Regions from separate parts of the Beggiatoa alba B18LD genome, predicted to be linked through region 3. Evidence: predicted binding sites of a transcription regulator. Region 3 holds the regulator's gene; each other region holds the start of a gene.
The links. Region 3 encodes PhoB, which activates phosphate uptake and scavenging genes when phosphate is short. Its sites were predicted from a motif close to GNNTGTCATAAAACTGTCANAT; they were not measured.
Positions count from the first base shown of each region.

Region 1: a site for PhoB is predicted at 1,490-1,511, ahead of speA (biosynthetic arginine decarboxylase). Genes of this name have one in related genera too.
Region 2: a site for PhoB is predicted at 1,431-1,452, ahead of tkt (transketolase). Genes of this name have one in related genera too.
Region 4: a site for PhoB is predicted at 1,320-1,341, ahead of BEGALDRAFT_RS01425 (DUF945 family protein). Genes of this name have one in related genera too.

Region 1 is NZ_JH600070.1:596,996-600,212, reverse strand. Features, by position in the region: gene speA (biosynthetic arginine decarboxylase) at 1-1,434, opposite strand, end outside; gene BEGALDRAFT_RS02415 (RT0821/Lpp0805 family surface protein) at 1,632-2,087, opposite strand; gene BEGALDRAFT_RS02410 (cupin domain-containing protein) at 2,337-2,849, shown strand; gene BEGALDRAFT_RS02405 (OsmC family protein) at 2,875-3,217, shown strand, end outside.
Region 2 is NZ_JH600070.1:1,462,020-1,465,236, reverse strand. Features, by position in the region: gene tkt (transketolase) at 1-1,398, opposite strand, end outside; gene pyrE (orotate phosphoribosyltransferase) at 1,643-2,290, shown strand; gene BEGALDRAFT_RS05910 (ATP-binding response regulator) at 2,479-3,217, shown strand, end outside.
Region 3 is NZ_JH600070.1:2,809,553-2,812,769, reverse strand. Features, by position in the region: gene BEGALDRAFT_RS11440 (DUF2157 domain-containing protein) at 1-75, shown strand, start outside; gene mutM (bifunctional DNA-formamidopyrimidine glycosylase/DNA-(apurinic or apyrimidinic site) lyase) at 79-894, shown strand; gene phoB (phosphate regulon transcriptional regulator PhoB) at 935-1,630, shown strand; gene BEGALDRAFT_RS11425 (calcium-translocating P-type ATPase, PMCA-type) at 1,802-3,217, shown strand, end outside.
Region 4 is NZ_JH600070.1:368,019-371,235, reverse strand. Features, by position in the region: gene BEGALDRAFT_RS01425 (DUF945 family protein) at 1-1,242, opposite strand, end outside; gene chrA (chromate efflux transporter) at 1,460-2,797, shown strand; gene BEGALDRAFT_RS19090 (hypothetical protein) at 2,914-3,123, opposite strand.

The sequences.
Region 1 (3,217 bases), 2.2 Mb from region 3:
TTGGTCAATTGCCCATGCATCGGGAACAGACTGGAAAAGCGAGAAATTGCAGAAATATTTATCCGCAAGTTTATCGTTGAGTTCGTCTAAAATTTCGCGGTGAGTGCGAGAGCCTGCTTGTAACATTTCGCGCACTTCTCGGCAAATCGCATAATAAAGTTGTTCAGCATGAGCGCGTTGAGCAAGGTTAATAATGCCGTGCGTAAAGAGGGCGTGGGCTTCGTTTAGCCAATAAACGGCATCGTGATAGACTTCTATCGCAGAACGTTGGTTAAGGGTACGCAAGTTTTCCGCCATGTCTTTCAAAATAGTCGGTGCATCTTCAGGCACAGGTGGCGGGGGAGTCAGTCCTGGCGCGGATTCGATATCGTTGACATTGACGATTAAAACTGCATGATGTGCCGTCATCGCGCGACCTGATTCGCTGATGATATTAGGATGTGGAAGGTCGTGTAATTCACTGATTTTTTTCAGTTCATAAACGACATTATTGGCATACTCTTGAACAGAATAATTGACAGAACAAGCATGACGTGAGCGCGTGCCATCATAATCAACACCAAGACCGCCACCCACATCAACCACATTAATGGGCACACCAATAGCCAGCAATTCTGCATAACAACGAGCCGCTTCTTGCAAGGCTTTTTGCATTTCACGGATATTGCCAACTTGTGAACCGATATGAAAATGCATGAGTTGCAGGGACTCGATAAGTCCTTCATCTTTAATCGCTTGTATAACCTCAAGCAATTTAGCCGCAGAAAGACCAAATTTTGATTTTTCACCGCCACTGTTTTGCCATTTACCTGTCCCTACGGACGCAAGGCGAATGCGTACGCCAATACGTGGCACAATCCCCATATCACGGGATTCTTCAATAATCATCTTTAATTCTGACGCTTTTTCGATGACGAGATAGGGACGTAAACCAATTTGCTGACCAATCAGGGCGAGGCGAATATATTCACGGTCTTTATAACCATTGCAGACAACAACACCGCCTTGTAGCGGCGCGAGGGCTAACACTGCCATGAGTTCAGATTTACTACCCGCTTCTAAGCCAACCCCCCCCTGCATACCCGCATTCATGATTTCTTTAACAACATGATGTTGTTGATTGACTTTAATCGGATAAATCGCCGTATAATTACCCTCATATTTATGCTCATTCATCGCAGTTGCAAACGCATTACGGATAAGGCTGACGCGATGATGCAGAATATTAGGAAAGCGGACGAGAACAGGCAAAGATAAGCCATGAGCCGTAAAATTTTGTGCAAGTTCGTACAGGCTGAAATTAATGGCGGGTTGAGAAGGGATAGGCTTAACCAATATTTCCCCTTTATCATTGACATCGAAATAACCACCGCTCCAGTGCTCAATACTGTAAAGTGCTTTAGACTGATTAATATCCCATGCTGGTTTTGACATTGTTTTGCCTGTGTTAAAAGAGAAAGAAGCCATGTGCGTTTATGCTAAGAAGTGATTATGACAATTATGTGAAAAAACGGATGTCAGCAACTTTATGACACATCATTGTCATGCGGGGTTAAAGAGAAAAGCGACTTGTGTTGCTTGCACACAAGTCGCTTTGCGCATTTACGAATAGCGATAAAAAATAGCTGAGATTAAGAGGATTTCCAAGTACCATCAGATTGACGGCAGGCTGTTCCGTATAACGTTTCGCGTTGACCATCAATCACGGCAACTGTGGAATAATTACGGCAAGGAGTACTGCCATTGCTCATATAAGTGCTGGTAGGCGTGACGGTATATTGTGAATTGGTATTCGGATTTTTCCAAGCAACTGGTTGATTATCTGGCATATTTTCTAAAGCGCGATAGGCTTGTTGTTGGTCGGTAGAATCCATTGATTGCCCAATAGCTCCCCCAATAATAGCCCCTAACAATGTACCTGCAATAATAGCCGTTGTTTTACCTTTACCACTGCCGATTTGTGAGCCTCCAATACCGCCTAACGCACCACCAACAACCGCGCCCATGGTTTGCTTAGAAGGGGCTTCGGCACAACCAACCGTGAGAATAGACAGAATGACTAACAAGCTTACAGCGTTGGACTTCATACTAAATACTCCTAAAAGTAAAGAATTGGGCATAATTGAATAATGTTCAATTATGCTAAGTTTATGCCATTCTATTGACTGAGGGCTTACACACTATTTTATCAAAAATGACAGCATGACTGTATGTATTGCGAAACCACATCATTTGATTGCTGATATAGGGATATAAGCAAGCCGCTTCTATAGGGTGAATGGAATATTCAGCGTATTTAATTTTGTAATATATTGATTTTAAAACAGAGAAAAATAATGCGGGATGCTAATTTTTGGATAAAAACGTTAGATTTACAAATACATCCTGAAGGAGGATATTATCGACGCACTTATTGTTCAACGGAAAGCTTGCCGATTCAGGGATTACCCTCGCGTTTTCAAGCCTCACGATTCATCAGTAGTGCGATTTATTATTTATTACGCGATACTCAATTTTCTGCCTTACATCGAATTCGCTCGGATGAATTGTGGCACTTTTACGCAGGAACAAGTATTAGTTTATACATGATTAATCATCAGGGAGATTTATTAAAGTGTGTGTTAGGCGCAAACCCTGAGCAAGGGCAAGTTTTTCAAGCCGTTGTCCCTGCGGGGTGTTGGTTTGGTGCGCATTTGAATCAGGCTGATAGTTACGCGCTGTTAGGTTGTACCGTCGCGCCAGCCTTTGAATTTGCCGATTTTGAATTAGCACAGCGTGAAGATTTATTGAGCACTTATCCACAACATCAAGCATTAATTCATCAATTAACTCACCCATCCTCTTCTTAAGTAATCTGTCATATAAGGAGTTTGTATGTCTGAACATCAAGCAACGATTGAGTGGCGAAATGTAGCGGCTAGTTTTTCAGCGGATAATTTTAGTCGTGACCATACCGTAACATTTCCAAGCGGGATTCAAATAAATGCCTCTTCTGCGCCTGAGTTTAATGGAAATACAGCTTATACAAATCCTGAGGAGTTATTAGTTGCTGCGTTGTCAAACTGTCATATGTTGACTTTTTTGGCAGTTGCTGCAAAACGGGGTTATCAATTAGCGCATTATCTCGATCAAGCCGTGGGCGTTTTAGAGAAAAATACCGAAGGAAAAATGGCTGTTACACGGGTTACTTTAAATCCTAAAGTCACTTTTTTAGGGG
Region 2 (3,217 bases), 1.3 Mb from region 3:
TAAGCCAATAGAATCATGGGTAAAGACGAAAATATTACGCGCTTTCATCAAGGCTGCCATGCGCAAAGCATTGCGGGCATATTCAGAAAACATTAAGAAGGTCGAGCAGTAAGGAATAAAGCCACCGTGTAAACTGATACCGTTGGCAATCGCTGCCATGGCGAATTCACGCACGCCATAATAAATATAGTTGCCGTCGGTATGTTCTTGTATGCCTTTACTGCCTGACCATAAAGTCAAGTTAGAGGCCGCAAGGTCAGCAGAACCGCCAATTAATTCGGGTAAAACGGGCGCGTAACCGCCGATTGCATTTTGTGAGGCTTTCCGCGATGCAATGGTTTCCGCTTTTTGATTGACATTGGCAATAAATTCAGCGGATTTACTCGCCCAGTCTTTCGGCAATTGTTTTGCCATTCGGCGTGTAAATGCTTGGGCTAATTCGGGGTAAGCTTTTTGATAGGCTTGGAATAAGGCTTGCCATGATTGTTCGGCTTGTTCGCCTTTGGTTTTTGCATCCCATCCAGCATAAATATCGGCAGGAATTTCAAAGGCGGGGGCTGTCCAGCCTAATTGTTCGCGGGCTAAGGCAATTTCTTTGTCACCTAAGGGCGAGCCGTGACATTCTTCTTTGCCTTGCTTATTTGGTGCACCGTAACCGATGATAGTTTTACAGCAAATTAAGCTGGGTTTATCTTTGACAGCACGGGCTTGTTCAATCGCTTGTTTAATCGCGGTTGCATCGTGTCCATCAACATTAGGAATCACATGCCAATGATAGGCTTCAAAGCGTTTTGGGGTGTCATCGGTAAACCAGCCCTCGACTTCACCATCAATAGAAATACCATTATCATCATAGAAAGCAATAAGTTTACCGAGTTTTAACGTTCCAGCCAGCGAGCAGGCTTCATGCGAAATCCCTTCCATCATGCAACCATCGCCTAAAAATACATAGGTGTAGTGGTCAACAAGGGGGAAGCCTTCGCGGTTAAATTGTCCCGCTAAGGTTTTTTCTGCAATTGCCATCCCAACTGCGTTGGTAATCCCTTGTCCTAATGGGCCTGTGGTGGTTTCTACGCCTGCGGTATAGCCATATTCAGGATGCCCTGGGGTTTTTGAGTGTAATTGACGAAAGCGTTTAATTTCATCAAGGGGTAAATCATAGCCCGATAAATGCAGTAGAGAATACAGCAACATAGAGCCATGACCGTTAGATAAGATAAAGCGGTCACGGTTAGACCATTGTGGATTGACTGGATTGTGTTGTAAGTAGTCATTCCACAACACTTCGGCAATGTCAGCCATGCCCATCGGCGCACCGGGATGTCCTGAGTTGGCTTTTTGGATAGCGTCCATACTCAACACACGGATGGCGTTGGCAAGTTCTCTACGTGTAGGCATTGAATTCCCCCCCTTGAATGGGACTTAGGTTAAAACGACAGTTTTTTAAAATCATTTGCAGTCTATTCTCTCTTATTTATGATTAATCATCAATATATAAATAATTTTTATATAAAAGTAAAAGTTCTGATTATTAGAGCAGATTTACATGGGGATTTTATGAAATAATCTGTATTGTTTATTAACAAAAATCGGGCGAATAAAATTCGCGCTCCATTTTACCCACCTATTTTCTATTTCCCAAATGTTACAGAGTTATCAACAAGAATTTTTAGACTTTGCGATTCAACGTCAAGTGTTACGCTTTGGCAATTTTACCTTAAAGTCAGGGCGACAAAGTCCGTATTTTTTTAACGCGGGCTTATTCAACACAGGTAGCGCGATGGCGCAATTAGGACGTTATTACGCCGCAACGATTCAACAATCGGGCATTGAATTCGACATGCTGTTTGGACCTGCCTATAAAGGCATTCCGCTGGTTGTTGCAACCAGTATCGCGCTTGCTGACCATTATCAACGCGATTTCCCCTTTGCCTTTAATCGGAAAGAGGCGAAAGACCACGGCGAAGGCGGGACAATTGTCGGTGCACCGTTACAAGGTCGGGTGTTATTAATTGATGATGTGATTAGCGCAGGTACAGCGATTCGTGAATCGATGCAAATCATTCAAACCGCAGGTGCGCAACTGGCGGGGGTAGTGATTTCTTTAAATCGTCAAGAACGGGGACAAGGTACATTATCAGCAATTCAAGAAGTTGAACAAAGTTATCAGACACGGGTTTTAAGCATTGTGACGCTAAAAGAGTTGATGACATACCTACAAGAACAACCTAATCAAACTGAAACAATAACCGCTATTCAAGCCTATCGTGCTATGTATGGTATTGATTAACTTGTAAACAACTCATAAAAATCCAGTCCTCTGTCACTTAAAAGATGATTGGATTTTGCATAAACGCTTAAGTTAAAGAATACTTGTGTATGCCTCGTCACTTACCTCATCAACTACATAAGCCAGTAAATACTTTTCATCATGAACATGAAAATGTTATATCAACTCTTTATCTTAGGATAAAACGGATGTTTTCTTGTCGTCAGCCAACTATCAATATTATCAATGAGCTAGCCTTACATATTTTAGAGCGGCAACAAATTGGTTATGCCCTATTAGACGAAACATTAATGTTAACTCATCACAATGATATGTTTGCCTTGTTATTAAACAAGAAAGATACTCAACTTCTGCATCAACCGCTTTTTACGCTTATCCCCCATTTGGAAAGTGAACGGCAAAAGCTAGACGAAGTTGCACAAGCACAAGTAAAAGAATGGCAAATTAAGCGTTTTCTGGGTGCGCATATTGATGGCTACGTAAATATCACCATTGAATCAGGTAAAGCCTTTGGTGCGATGTTGTTACTTACACTTACACAAATAAACCCGCCAGCTCGTGGACAAAAAACGAATCAAGATGTCGCAAGACTTACCCCACTTTTAGTCAAATACCAACAAGCCGAAAAAGCCTTAAGAAAAAGTGAAACACGCTTTCGTGAAATTGTCGAATTCTCCCCTGTCGGTATCGCGTTAACCGATATTAATGGTAATTTTATCAAGGTAAATCAAGCATTTTGTAACATGATTGGATACACTGAAATGGAGGTTTTGGGAAAAAATAATGTGCTCTTTACCCATTCTGATGATATCGAAAAACAATTACTTCTACGTCAAAAGCCCTTAAATACAGAAACGCAAACCTATGAAAAACGGTATATTACTAAAACAGGGGAGATTATCTGGGGAAGTATAACCACTAAGTTAA
Region 3 (3,217 bases):
ATCGGGCATAAAATACAAGAAAATCTCCCTATTTCGTTAAAATCATTACTCCCATCACAACGCACAACCATATAAATCATGCCTGAATTACCAGAAGTAGAAACCACGCGCCGAGGGATTGCGCAACACCTAGAAGGGCACAGCGTTACCACCGTCGACGTGCGTGAACCGCGCTTGCGTTGGGCTGTTCCTGCCGACCTTGCCGAACAACTCCAAGGGCAAACTCTGCAACAAATTCAACGGCGTGGTAAATACCTACTCTTTACCTACCCAACAGGACATTTAATTATTCATTTAGGCATGTCAGGCAGTTTACGCATTGTCAGCCCTGATACCGCATTAAAAAAACATGACCACGTATTAATTCAATTTGATAATCAACAATGTTTGCGCTACCACGACCCGCGCCGTTTTGGCTGTGTTCTCTGGACAAACGAACCAGCACAACAACACCCATTATTAAGCGTGTTAGGCGTTGAACCCTTAGAAAACGAATTTACAGGCGAATATTTACATCAACAAGCTCAAAAAAAACAACAAGCTGTTAAAACCTTCATCATGAATAGTCATATAGTGGTAGGGGTAGGCAATATTTATGCGAGTGAATCCCTGTTTTTAGCAGGCATACACCCAAACCGTGCAGCAGGTGACATTGACTTAACCCATTATCAAACACTCGCAAACACCATCCGCGACGTGCTGACCGCTGCCATTGCGATGGGCGGGACAACCCTACGCGACTTCGTCAACACCCAAGGCGAACCAGGCTATTTTAGCCAAACCTTGCGCGTTTATGACCGTGCAGGCTTACCCTGCCTAAACTGTGGAACACCGATTGAACGCATGGTATTAGGACAACGGGCGACCTACTACTGTCCTCAATGTCAATCCTAAACGAACACTTTTTTATTTACTTACCTGTGTAATCACCAAAATGTCAGAGCAACCCATACTAATTGTTGAAGATGAAGCCCCGATTCGGGAAATGTTAAACCTTGCCTTGAGTAAAGCGGGGTTTACGGTTACAGAGGCTGCTGATGTCCGTCAAGCACAGACCCTAATTTTTAACCAACTCCCCAAACTGATTTTATTAGACTGGATGTTACCCAATAAAGTCAGTGGAATAGAATTTGCGCGTCAACTAAAAAAAGAGCCTCAAACCCAAGAAATCCCTATCATCATGCTGACCGCACGCGGTGAAGAAAGCGACAAAATTCGTGGCTTAGAAGTTGGCGCAGATGACTATGTGACAAAACCCTTTTCCCCCCGTGAACTCGTTGCCCGTATTAAAGCGGTTCTTCGTCGTGCCTCGACCCATTCTGAAGGTGAACAACTCGCGGTTAATGAATTACGCCTAGACCCCAATGAACACCGCGTGATGATTGCAGGGCAAGAGGTTCAAATGGGTCCGACAGAATTTCGCTTACTTTATTTCTTCATGCGTCACCCTGAACGGGTTTACAGCCGTAGCCAAGTATTAGACCAAGTTTGGGGGGGAAATGTTTACATTGAAGAAAGAACAGTTGATGTTCATATTCGCCGTTTACGCAAAGCCTTAGCTGACCATAACTATGATTATTTAATTCAAACTGTACGCGGTGTGGGCTATCGGTTTTCGACGAAGGAGTAATTGTAATACCTATTTTTTAGAACATACCTTTAATACTTAACACTTATAATACTTAACTCTCATAAAAAGCGCAGATTCGTATTAATACGTCTGCGCTTTTTTTATGCTAATTTATCCATAAAGTACAAACGCTTTCTAAAATATTCCCATTGAAAACTTTAAAGGTGCTGTATGCAATTTAATGTTGAAGGATTGAATGAACAAGCGGTGATTGAGTCACGTCAATTACATGGTTCTAATGCCGTCGCAACACAAGCGAGTGAAACATTCTGGGAAAAACTCTTCGCTAATTTTCAAGACCCTATCATTATTATTTTATTGATAGCGTTAAGCATTACCTTGATTTTAGCGGGCTTGGGGTACGCTGAATGGTATGAGGGCGTTGGAATTGCGATTGCGGTGATTTTAGCGACGTTTATTGCGACATGGTCTGAGCATAGTAATGAGGGGCGGTTTCGGCAGTTATTAGAAGAATCTTCCCGAATTCAAGTGAAAGTCTTTCGTCAAAAACGGTTAATGCACTTACCAATTGATGAGTTAGTCGTTGGGGATTATGTCTTTTTGCAATCTGGCGATACGATTCCCGCTGATGGTGTGTTAGTGGCTGGTCATCTCGATGTCGATGAGGCAGCTTTAACAGGTGAGTCGGAAACCTTGCAAAAACGCGCAACAGCGTTGGACGATGCAGAAAAGCAAGTATTTAGAGCAGGTTTAATTGTCGATGGGGAAGCGGTGATGCATGTTTTAGCTGTTGGGGCGCAAACGCTTTATGGTAAAACAATGCATGAGTTGGGAACAGCCGTCGATAGGTTGTCGCCGTTACAGGAAAAATTGGGTTTATTAGGTAAGCAAATCGCGCATGTTGCCTATTTTGGTGCGGGGTTTATTTTTCTGGCTTTTATGTTAAATCAGATTTTTTTAACGCATGAAGCTGGGATTAGTGCTTATTTTCAACAGCCGTTAGGCATTATTTTTCATGATATTTTTACCGCATTAATTTTATCTATCATTGTGATTGTCGTTGCTGTGCCTGAGGGGTTGCCGATGATGATTGCGATGGTTTTAGCGATTAATATGAAAAAATTGTTATCAGTTAAGGTGTTAGTGCGTAAATTGTTGGGGATTGAAACTGCTGGCAGTTTAACGGTGTTGTTTACGGATAAAACGGGAACATTGACACAAGGGCGTTTAGTGGTTGAAACGGTGTTGTTAGGGCAAGGCGAGGCTTTTCAGCAGTTTGCAGAGATGCCTAGCCGTTTGGGTAAGATGTTAGGGTTTGCCTTGCGGAATAATACGAGTGCGGTGATTGATATGCATGACCCCGCACATCCTGCTTTTGTCGGGGCTGACCGTACCGAACAGGCGTTATTGCGTTTTGTGCAAACTGAGTTAGTTCAGCAGGATGAATTAACGGTTGTGGAGCGTGTGCCGTTTAATAGTGGGCGTAAGTTTTCAGCGGTGCAGGTTGAAAGTCCGTCGATGTCGTTGACTTTGGTGAAAGGTGCGCCTGATATTTTGCTGGCACATTGTACGGATTGTTTAGATAAAGAGGGGAATCCTTTAACGTGGAAGGATAAAGTCGCGTTG
Region 4 (3,217 bases), 2.4 Mb from region 3:
CATGATTTGTTCAATCAAGGCTTTGTCAATGGTGAAGTCCGCTTTACCAGAAAGCGCGGCGATTAAAGCGGCAGGGTCATCCATTTTTAAAGGTTTGCTACCATCTAAGCTGATGGTGAAACCGCCATCTAATTCGCCTTCGCTTGTTTTAACGTTTAATTTGGTTAAGGCAATTTCAGGAGATTTAGCAATCAGTTTGGGTAAGGCTTGCATGAGAGTTCCCATCATTGCCATGCCCATCATGGATTCGTCCATTTTGCCTTCCATTTGTTGCTTACGCATTTCAGCGGCGGCTTTTTGGACTTCTAATAAAGCAGCAACGTCTAATTTGCGGAATTCTAAATCGGAGACAAAGCTAACATCTAATTCTTGTTCGGTAATCAGTAATTTACCTAACGCAAAATGCATGGCATAGCTGGCGAGGTCTTTTTCTTCGGAGGCATCCAGTTTAATAGAGAGATCGCTCAGTTTGACTTGAGATTCTTCTGCTTTGTTGTCAACGCTAATATCACTAATGCTGATATCGCCTTTACCCAGTTCTAAACCGCTTGCCCCTTTATTACCTGTGAAATCAACGATAATTTTACTGAGCGCAAATTGTGATTTGTCATCCCCGCCAACGAGGGAGGGTAAATTTAAGCTCAACTTGGTGGGGTATAAAGTTTCGTCTAAATCAGCGGAAAAAGTGGTTTTATCGAGGGTGGCTTTGAAATCTTTTGAGTCAAAGGTTAAGCCAGCAATTTCAAAAGATTGAGAGATAGTGCTGAAATCTTCAGGATAACTTAATGTCCCTGTTAAACCTTGCCAATCCAGAGAGGCATCTTTGTCTTTTTTCTGATAAGCGGGCATGGAAATGTCGCTTACCCCTTTACCATCAGCACCAACAGTGGTTTTGACAGTCAGTGGTGGTAAATCTTTTAGATCTTTAGCTGTTTTTTTGTCGCTGAAAACGGGTTTAATTTCCGTTGTCATTTCCAGCGGTTTGCCTTTTTTGACTTGTTCGGCTAGATCCGCTTTTAACTTGCCTAATAACACCAGTGGGTCGCCATCAACTTCAGAAGCAGGTTGAGCCTTGCCACCAACGGTATGGGTTACGGAAAACCCTTTGAAATCGCCTCCCGTATTTGCCGACTCTTCGGCTTTAGCAGGTTCTGCGGCTTTTTTATCAGCATAAACAGGGAGAGAAAGTGTTACAGAACTCGCTAAAATAGCGGCAATACTCAGGTGAAGTAATTTCTTCATGTCAACATTCCTTATAATATGATTATGATTTAACGGAAAAACTTTATCAGGCTTGTGTTAAAGATAAAGTTAAATTTGACAGCCATATACCCGTCATTAGAATAATTGATGTTATTGGATTAACACGACTATTCTATGATGTTTACCCGATAGGCAATATTTACGCCATTCGTATCATTACACGGTAACCATACCAACTATTTTCTACGATTACACGATGTCTTTACAACCCTTAGATACCCCTAAAAAAGATTTATCTTTTAAAACAGCTTGTTGGTATTGGCTCAAGCTGGGATTTATCAGTTTTGGCGGCCCTGCTGGACAAATTAGTATGATGTATCAGGAGTTAGTAGAGCAACGTCGTTGGATTTCTGAGAAACGGTTTTTTCATGCATTAAATTACACAATGATTTTACCCGGCCCTGAAGCACAACAACTGGCAACTTATATTGGTTGGTTACTGCATGGCACATGGGGCGGTATTGTGGCGGGTTTGCTGTTTATACTCCCTGCATTTTTCCTACTCATGATATTTGCGTGGGTTTATATCTGTTGGGGAGAATTACCTGTTATCGCAGGGATTTTATACGGCATTAAACCCGCTGTGACAGCGATTATTTTCTTTGCTGCCTATCGGATAGGTCTAAGAGTGTTAAAAACGCCATGGTTATGGATAATTGCACTGAGTGCATTAGTCGCCATTACGTTTTTTAATCTACCTTATGCATTTATTGTAATCAGTGCGGGTTTACTGGGATATTGGGGCAGTTGCTTATATCCAACAGCGGTATTACCCCTACCGATTAATCCATCTCTTTCTTCAAAAGTTAGTCCAACTGTCATTGATAATGATACGCCTTTAATCACAACAACGGCGACAACGAAACGTGATAGTTGGCGATGGTTAAGTATTGGTTGTTTGGTTTGGCTGGTGAGTATTGTTATTATTATTTTTTATTATGGTACTCAGCATGTTTTATCACAAATGGCATGGTTTTTTACAAAAGTTGCACTTTTAACTTTTGGTGGTGCTTATGCCGCTTTGCCCTATATTTATCAAGCGGGCGTTATGGATTATCAATGGTTAAGTGCGCAGCAAATGATGGATGGGTTAGCACTTGGTGAAACAACACCCGGCCCGTTGATTATGTTAGTAACGTTTGTCGGTTTTGTGGGCGGTTGGCAGTCAGTCAGTGCAGAACATGCGGGATGGATGGGAATCTTAGGGGCAAGTGTTGCGACATTTTTTACTTTTCTACCCTCGTTTATTTTTATTCTGGTTGGCGCGCCGTTGATTGAAAAAACACAGAATAACAGGGCATTTACTGCCCCACTCACAGGAATTACTGCTGCTGTGGTGGGGATTATTATCAAACTGGGCTTATTTTTTACTTACCACGTGTTATACCCACAAGGCTGGTCTGGAAGGCTTGATGGTTTTTCTGCGGTTTTAATGTTAATTGCCTTGTGGGGATTGTTTCGATATCAATGGAATATTTTAATATTATTAGCAGGTTGTGGTACTGCTGGTGTTTGCATTTCATTCCTCAGCTAACGCATGACTGATAACCATAACCTGAGTTCGGCTAGTTTCTTTAAAAAACAATAGCTTGTCTGAATCAGAATTCACAGGATTTTCAGAATTAGCAGAATTAAAAAGCATGATTCACCTTAAATTTTTGGTTTAAGGGTTTTAAATCCTGCTAATTCTGTTAATTCTGAAAATCCTGATTCAGACAAGGTTTTAATCTTGTTTGGTGAATCTGATTCGCGTGTTTCAACAGACCTGCTAGGTTTTAAAAACCTAGTAGGTCTTTTTTTGTCTGAATCAGAATTCACAGAATTTTCAGAATTAGCAGAATTAAAAACAATTAAAAACATAATTTTTTATTCTTTTAATTTTCTTGTCTTTTTAATTCTTGTCTTTTTAATTCTGAAAATTTTGTTAATTCAGAAAATTCTGATTCAGACAATC